DNA from 2 places in the Rhodococcus sp. WMMA185 genome. Region 2 is predicted to be linked to the other one. Evidence: riboswitches for the same ligand, from Rfam matches in the RefSeq annotation. Region 2 holds a riboswitch; the other holds the start of a gene.
The links. Region 2 has a riboswitch for glycine ahead of gcvT (glycine cleavage system aminomethyltransferase GcvT). Riboswitches for the same ligand answer to the same signal wherever they lie in the genome.
Positions count from the first base shown of each region.

Region 1: another riboswitch for glycine. It lies ahead of gcvP (aminomethyl-transferring glycine dehydrogenase); the one in region 2 lies ahead of gcvT (glycine cleavage system aminomethyltransferase GcvT).

Region 1 covers NZ_CP017014.1:1,948,679-1,952,990, reverse strand. The annotation lists gene ftsR (transcriptional regulator FtsR) at 1-133, shown strand, start outside; gene BFN03_RS08605 (bifunctional nuclease family protein) at 283-756, shown strand; gene BFN03_RS08600 (MerR family transcriptional regulator) at 1,041-1,661, shown strand; glycine riboswitch at 1,735-1,857, shown strand; gene gcvP (aminomethyl-transferring glycine dehydrogenase) at 2,031-4,312, shown strand, end outside.
Region 2 covers NZ_CP017014.1:4,242,167-4,246,478, forward strand. The annotation lists gene BFN03_RS19135 (APC family permease) at 1-593, opposite strand, end outside; gene BFN03_RS19140 (hypothetical protein) at 1,022-1,243, shown strand; gene gcvT (glycine cleavage system aminomethyltransferase GcvT) at 1,296-2,408, opposite strand; glycine riboswitch at 2,563-2,654, opposite strand; gene BFN03_RS19150 (MMPL family transporter) at 2,706-4,312, opposite strand, start outside.

The DNA of each region.
Region 1 (4,312 bases), 2.2 Mb from region 2:
TCCGGTTGCCAAAGGCCGTGACGAGGGGGCGCGCGACAGGGCCGAGGAGATGGTCCGCGAGTTGGCTGCCCTGTCGTTGACGTTGCACACCTGTCTGGTGAAGTCCGCGGTTCGGGGTGCACTCGACCGGTGACGTGAGTTCGCGGGCCGTTCCATCTCGATAACTCCCAACAGCGATGTGCTCGAACGGCTGTACGGTCGAAGCGTGGACGCGAATCGAATAGAATCCTGATATGGCATGGTGTGCCGCGAACGGATGATTGCAGGGTGGAGGCAGACGCGATGAGCGAAATGCACGTTATCGGCGTTCGTGTCGAGCAGCCCCAGAATCAGCCCGTTCTGCTGTTGCGCGAATCAGAGGGCGAACGCTATCTGCCGATCTGGATCGGCCAAACCGAGGCCACTGCGATTGCCCTCGAACAGCAGGGTGTCGAGCCGGCGCGCCCGCTCACGCACGACCTGATCAAGAACCTGATCGAAGCTTTCGGGCGGACCCTCAAAGAAGTTCGCATCGTCGACCTGCGCGAAGGCACCTTCTACGCCGACCTCGTCTTCGACGAGAACATTCGCGTCTCGGCTCGGCCGTCGGACTCCATCGCGATCGCCCTGAGAATGGGGGTTCCGATTTTCGCCGACGAAGCAGTGCTCAGCGAGGCCGGTCTGGTCATGCCGGACGAGCGCGAGGATGAGGTCGAGAAGTTCAAAGAGTTTCTCGAATCGGTGTCGCCCGACGACTTCAAGGCCACGGACGGCTAGGCGAATCCACGGTCCGGGCGGGGCCGTGGAGTAACGGTTGAGGCTCGCTCGGCGCGTTGCATTGACCACGACCAACCCGAGTCATAGCGTTCGGTGTAGTGATTTTCAGCCGTGCAGATCGTGTGGGGCGTACGCTGAATGGGTTCAGGGTACGACTTGCTCGATGTCACCGGTGGTGTGCGCGCCGCTGAGTGTGACTGCGGTGTATGCGCTGCGGACATTGGTGACGCGCTACAGACGCACTGATCGTCAGGTTCAGTGCGACGTGCGAGAGGGAGTAGTCAGTGGGAGATCGGCCACAGGAGAATGCGCTGAATCTTGCGCCCGGCGAGAATTTTGCCGAGCCTGAGTTCGGCCCCGAAGAGATCCAGCCGGGTCTCTTTCCGGACGATTCCGTCCCTGACGACCTCGTCGGATACCGCGTCCCCATCGCTTGCCAGATCGCGGGGATCACCTACCGTCAACTCGACTACTGGGCTCGCACGTCCCTGGTTGTGCCGTCGATTCGTGGTGCTGCGGGTTCCGGAAGTCAGCGCCTCTACTCGTTCAAGGACATTCTCGTCCTCAAAATTGTCAAACGACTGCTCGACACCGGGATTTCCCTGCAGAACATTCGGGTGGCCGTCGATCACTTGCGTAGGCGCGGTGTGCGGGACCTGGCCAAGATCACGCTCTTCTCGGATGGGACCACCGTGTACGAGTGCACGTCCCCGGAAGAGGTCGTCGACCTCCTTCAAGGAGGGCAGGGTGTGTTCGGTATCGCTGTGAGCGGTGCGATGCGCGAACTGACCGGCACCATTGCCGATTTCCCAGCGGAGCGCGCCGACGGCGGCGAGAGTGAGCAGAGCCCAGAGGACGAGTTGGCATCGCGCCGGAAGAACCGCGCGAGCCGCAAGACGGGCTAGCGGCGCACGCATTCACGGCAACAACCGCCGGGCGAAACCGTATCAGCGGTCGTGGCATAGACTGACGGTGCGTCGACGCCGTGCGGGAGAGTTCCGGGCACCGTATGCACAGTGAACCGTGTATGTGGGAGTCCGGGCGCCGAAGGAGCAACACCTCCCCGTCAATCTCTCAGGCAGACAGGACCGTGCGGGCTCCGACGCCTCTGGAAAGCGGTGGGAGCACCCACCCGCCGACGGGGAAAGGGTCCGGCTTCGCTGAGAACGACGACCCGAATCTCTCAGGCGCTCGATGAGAGCAGGCGACAGAGGGGGAGGGGCGCACCGCGAGGCGGTGCGTGTCCTGATCCTCCGAACTGCCTGGGAGTTTTCGTGATCGACGCTGGAAGCCGTACATTCGCCGATCGTCATGTGGGTCCGAACGCTGCGGAACTTGCGCACATCCTCGAACTGATCGGAGCCGATTCGCTGGACGATCTAGCTTCGAAGGCCGTTCCTGCTGTCATCTTGGACAGTGTCTCGGGTGGTGTTGCCGACGGTCTCGACGCATTGCCGACGCCGGTGTCCGAACATGAGGCGTTGGCCGAACTGTCTGCGCTCGCCGGCCAGAACACGGTGGCAACGTCAATGATCGGGCTCGGCTACTACGACACCCTGACCCCCCCGGTCCTGATTCGAAACATCATTGAGAATCCGGCCTGGTACACCGCCTATACGCCGTACCAGCCCGAGATCAGCCAGGGCCGTCTCGAGGCTCTGCTCAACTTCCAGACGATGGTTGCCGACCTCACCGGTATGGAGGTTGCCAACTCCTCGATGCTCGACGAGGCGACCGCCGCCGCCGAGGCGATGACGCTCCTGCGACGCGCGAGCAGGAGCAAGTCCCCGCGGTTCGTGGTGGACGCCGATTTGTTCCCCCAGACCCTCGCTGTGATCGAGACGCGAGCGGAACCGCTCGGCATCGAGATCGTGCCGGCCGACCTGTCCGAGGGGCTGCCGGAAGGTGATTTCTTCGGGCTGCTCGGACAGCTTCCGGGCGCGTCCGGGCGCATCGTCGACTACACCGACACGATCGCCGCCGCCCACGAGCGCGGCGCTCTTGTCGCGGTCGGAGCCGATTTGCTGGCTCTGACTCTCGTCACTCCGCCCGGCGAGATCGGCGCGGACGTCTGCTTCGGCACCACCCAGCGTTTCGGTGTTCCGATGGGCTTCGGGGGCCCGCACGCCGGTTACCTCGCCGTACACACCAAGCACGCCCGTCAGTTGCCGGGCCGATTGGTCGGTGTCTCGGTCGACGCGGACGGCGACAAGGCATACCGTCTAGCACTCCAGACCCGTGAGCAGCACATTCGCCGTGAGAAGGCGACATCGAACATCTGCACGGCGCAGGTACTGCTCGCGATTCTCGCAGCGATGTATGCCAGCTACCACGGCGCCGAGGGACTGAAGGCCATCGCCTTGCGCGTTGCAAACACGGCGCATTCGCTCGCGGCCGCTCTGCGGAAGGCCGGTGCCACCGTGGTTCACGAGCAGTTCTTCGATACCGTTCTCGTGCGTGTCCCCGGTCATGCGGCGGACGTTGTGGCCAGGGCGAAGGAATCCGGCATCAACCTGCGGCTCGTGGACGCCGATCACGTCGGCATCTCCTGCGACGAGGCCACCACCGAAGCCGACACGGCGAACGTGCTGGCCGCGTTCGGTGGTGCGGGCGCTGTGACTCTGGAGCAGGGCACCTCTGTTCCCGACGCACAACTGCGCGGCTCCCACTACCTCCAGCACGAAGCATTCACTCGATACCGGACCGAGACTGCGATGTTGCGCTATCTGCGGTCGTTGTCCGACAAGGACATCGCGCTCGACCGCAGCATGATTCCGCTCGGTTCGTGCACGATGAAACTCAACGCCACCGCGGAAATGGAAGCGATCACTTGGCCGGCATTTGCCGGATTGCACCCGTTTGCGCCCACCGCGGACGCCTCCGGAATCCTGCGAATCATCACGGACCTCGAGAACTGGCTTGTGGCAGTTACCGGCTACGACGCAGTCAGCTTGCAGCCGAACGCCGGGAGCCAGGGGGAATATGCGGGTCTGCTCGCGATTCGCAATTACCACCTGAGCAGAGGCGACGAGCACCGCGACACCTGCCTCATCCCGTCGAGTGCGCACGGCACCAACGCCGCATCTGCGGTGATGGCCGGCATGCGCGTCGAGGTTGTCGCGTGCCGTCCCAACGGCGACGTAGACCTCGATGATCTGCGGGCGAAGATTGCAGACCATGCCGAGCGCTTGGCAGCAATCATGATCACCTACCCGTCGACGCACGGGGTGTACGAACACGAGATCGCCGATATCTGTGCTGCGGTCCACGATGCCGGTGGACAGGTCTACGTCGATGGCGCCAACCTCAATGCCCTCGTCGGACTCGCGCGTCCCGGCCGGTTCGGCGGCGACGTGAGTCACCTCAATCTGCACAAGACGTTCTGCATCCCGCACGGCGGCGGCGGACCCGGTGTCGGTCCGGTCGGTGTACGGTCGCACCTCACACCCTTCCTGCCGGGTCACCCCCTGGCCCCCGAGCTGGGAACCGCCGGGCCGATCTCCGCCGCCCCGTATGGCAGCGCGTCGATCCTCCCCATCACCTGGGCGTACATCCG
Region 2 (4,312 bases):
TGGCCCAGTTGGGAGATGGCTGAAGACGGGGCTTCCACACCGGTCGCCAAGGCCATCGCGACTGGGAACGCCAGAGCAACCGACAGGGCGGGCGTGTGCGGTGCCTGGGCGACAGTGTCGGCAGCGTTCGTCGGCGTGGTGAATGCGCCGACGATCACCAGCACGGCGAACACGATGAATACAACCGTCAATACAGCGAAGACTGCTCGGCCCAGATTTCCGAACCAGGTGACACACGCTACGAGCAGAATCAGTCCCACCGCGAGTGGAATTCGCCACCCGGACAATTCCGGCACATAGTCGATGATCGCCGATGTTCCGGCAGAGACACTGATGGCGATCGTCAGAACGAAATCGACGATCAGCGCCCCGATGGGTAAGAACGCCCATCCTTCGCCGAATGCATCACCCGCTGCCGCGGCCGCGTCTCCCCCCATCGGGTATCGCGCGACCAATCTTTGATAGTTGACGATGATGAGGCAGATGATCGCGACTACCAGCGTCATCGTGGCCATGAGCAGTCCGAGGTCGCCGCCGAGCTCTCGCAAGGCCGCTTCGATCGCGTATGCCACCGACGACACCGGGTCAGCCATGACGGTGAACGCAAACGCGAACAACAAGACCGAATGCGAGGCCGAGAAACGGCGAAACCTCCCGCTGCCTGGTCCACCACGACTGCCTGATACACCTCGACCGGAGTGCGCGATGCCAGACTTCTGTGCCGAAGAAACCTGCATTGGCACCGTCCTTCCAGAACCGCGACTACTTCGAGCGGCGTTTCCGGGGTTGATTCGTTTCCCAAAACACCTGAATCATTCCTACCGAAGAATCGCGCAACTGGCCGCTCGGGTGCGCGGCCGCCCTGCGTCCTCACGACCGGTAAGCACGGCGACCGCGCCGTGGATCTGCCACGCCGCCGGATTGCTAACGGGCGCGTATCGTTCCCTCGGGCGGCCAGCGGGTAGGTAGCAGGCACGTTGAGCAGACGTCAGTACACAAGCGAGGGGAACCTAGGAGAGCCATGCCCGAACCGATCGAGCCCATGAACCCGATCGTCCAGCCGCCGAGCAGTCGACCCCGGAGAAGCCTGCGGTGGGCTGCAACCATCGGGATAGCCATAGGCGCCATCGCGTTTGTAGGGGCGTTCGTCGACTTGGCCTGGTGGTGGGGTGCCGCAATCGCCTTTGCGGTGGTTGTGCTCGGTGACAAGTTCCTTCCGAAGGCATTCACCACTCGAAACTGACGTGCCGAACAACACGTGCCCGGGATCGAGAAGATCCCGGGCACGGAGGAGCTTAGGAGCGACGATAGAACTGTGGCGAGGCAACCACGAACGGCTCCTTCCTGCCACGAATATCGACGGCGAGCGCGGTGCCGGGTTCGCGGTGAGCGACGTCCACGAATGCGAGCGCGATCGGATGTCCGAGGGTCGGTGACAGCGCCCCGGAGGTGATTGTGCCGACCTCCCCGCCGTCGGCGTCGTGGACGGTGTAGCCGGCACGGGCGGCCCGGCGACCGCCGCCTTGGAGTCCGACCAGTACTCGCTTCGGGTCCTGCTCCGACAGTTGCGCCAACGCGTCGCGTCCGACGAAGTCCTTGTTCAATCGGACCACCCTGCCGAGCCCCGCCTCGTACGGATTCGTATCCAGGTTCAGCTCGTGGCCGTACAGCGCCATTCCGGCCTCGAGTCGAAGGGTGTCCCGGCAGGCGAGACCTGCGGGAACACCACCACGTTCGGTTGTAGCGGCGAGGAGTGCGCGCCACAACTGCACAGACTGTGCGTTCGGTACGTAGAGCTCGAATCCGTCTTCGCCGGTGTATCCGGTGCGGGCGAGCAGGACGTCGATGCCGGCGACGGCTGCGCGAGTGACCGCGTAGTACTTGAGCTCTGCCACCGCCTCCGCCTGCTCGTCGGAAACGAGAGACTGCACGATCTCCTGGGCGGCCGGTCCCTGGACGGCGATCAGCGCGGTCTCGCCGGATTGGTTCTCGACTGTCGCCGAGAAGTTTTCGGCACGGGCGGCCAGCTCGCGGTACACCGTCGACGCGTTGGCCGCGTTGGCTACCACCAGGAATTGCTCGTTGGCGAGTCGGTAGACGACGAGATCGTCGATCACGCCCCCGTCCGCATTGCAGAGAAGGGAGTACTTGGCTCGACCGACCCCGATCTTTGAAAGTTCACCGGCGAGTGCGTAATCAAGAAGGGCGCCGGATTCCGTTCCGGTGACGGCGATCTCCCCCATGTGTGAGAGGTCGAACAGGCCGGCCTTGGTGCGGACGGCGTGATGTTCGGCCAGCTCGCTCGAGTACTTCAACGGCATCTGCCAACCGGCGAAGTCGGTGAAGTGGGCGCCGAGCGTGCGGTGCTCGACGAGAAGCGGGGTCTCGGGGGTCTCGGTAAGAGTCATGTCAGGGCCTCCTCAGGGGGTCGGCTGTCGCCGAAGAATCGGGGCACACCTCCCCGCTCTGTCCTGAAACCTGAGAGATTGGGCTACCGCGGTCGCGGCATGCTCTTCACCTTCGGTAAGTACCGGTCTGGCCGATCCTGTTCTCCAGAGTTGCCTCTTCGCTGCGGTGCTGGGCCTGAGAGATTCCCGGGGAGGAAGTTGCTCCTACGGCACCTCCTTTGTGGGAGGTTCTCCCGCTGCGCATCAACGGCGTCTTCAATTGTGACTTGCCAAACAGTACACCGCCTGCGTGTTTCGTCAGTGCTTGACCTCGAGCACGGAGAGGTCATCATCCGCTGATGGCGGCTCGCTGCTCGCTGCCGGTGTCTGGTTGGCTGCAGGCTGCCTCCGAAGGAACGCGGGGCCCCACCAGTTGGCCTCGCCCATGAGCTTGACCAGGGCCGGCACGAGCAGCATTCGGACCAGGGTGGCGTCGAGCGCGAGCGCGATGATCATTCCTAATCCGATGAACCGCATGGGCGTCAGTTCCGAGAGCGTGAAGGCACCGGTTACGAGGATCAGCAGTGTTGCTGCGGCGGTGACAACGCGGCCGGTTCGAGTGGCCCCGACCAGGATGGCTTCTTCGGTTGTCGCTCCGGCCGCTCTGGCCTCGACCATTCGCGAGATGAGGAATACCTCGTAGTCGGTGGACAGCCCGAACACCACGGCGATCACCAAGACCACCATCCCGGCAGGCAGTGGCCCCTGGCTGACCTGAAGGACACCGGCGAGATAGCCGTCGTAGAAGATGAGCGTGAGAATCCCGAAGGTCGCGGCCAGGCTCACGAACGCCACCGCGACCGCCTTGATCGGCAGAACGATCGAGCCGAACGCCAAAAGCATGAGGATCAAAGTGGCGGCCGCCATGATCGCGAGCATCACAGGTAGCCAGGCAATGATGGCATCGACGCCATCCACGGTGATCGCTGTCGGTCCACCGATCGACACGCTGATCCCCTCGGGGGCGTCGAGGCCGCGGATCTGCTCGACAGCCTTGATCGCGGTTTGTGAGCGGTCGGGGACCGAGAGGCGTGCCTGCATGACCGTCACGTCGTCCTTGCTGCCCACGACGACGACACCTGTGACGCCGTCGACATCCGCCACAGCGCGACTCAGCTCGCCCAGTGCGGCCGGCGAGGGGGGACCGCCGTCGGTGCTGCGAGTGTGGATGAGGACACCGCCATTGGCGGCAGGTAGTTCCGCGGCGATGCTTTCCGCGCCGAGTCGAGCGGAGCTGTCCGAGGGAAGCGCGGTGTGATCGACGTCGCCGAGCTTGATACCGAGGGTCGGCGACGCAACCACCAGGAATATTGCGACGATCCCGAACGCGACAGCTCCCGGGCGCCGGAGCACTGCGGTGGTGACCCGTCCCCAGAACCGTCCTGCCCTGGCCTCACCCCGCTCGAATGCGTCTCTTCGCCAACTCCATTTGCCGATACGGTGGCCGAGCAGGGCGAGTGCGGCAGGCAGCACCGTCAGCGATGCGATCGCCGCGACGGCGACCGCCGACATTGCTCCGAAGCCCAGAGATTTCAGTGCAGCCTGTGGAAACACCAGAGTTCCGGCGAACGCACACATCAGCAGCAGCGCGGAGAAACCAATCGTGCGCCCGGCCGTGGACAACGTGCGGTTCAGTGCAGACCCGACATCGACGCCCTCGCGCGCCAGTTCCTCGCGGAAACGGCTGACGATGAACAGCCCGTAGTCGATCGCCAGCCCGAGACCGAGCAGGGATGCGACGTTGACCGCGAAGATATTGACCTCGACGAACTCGGAGATCAGCCGCAACGAAGCCAGGGCGCCGAGAATGGACAGAAATCCGACCGCCACTGGCAGGGAAGCAGCCACGAGCCCGCCGAAGACCA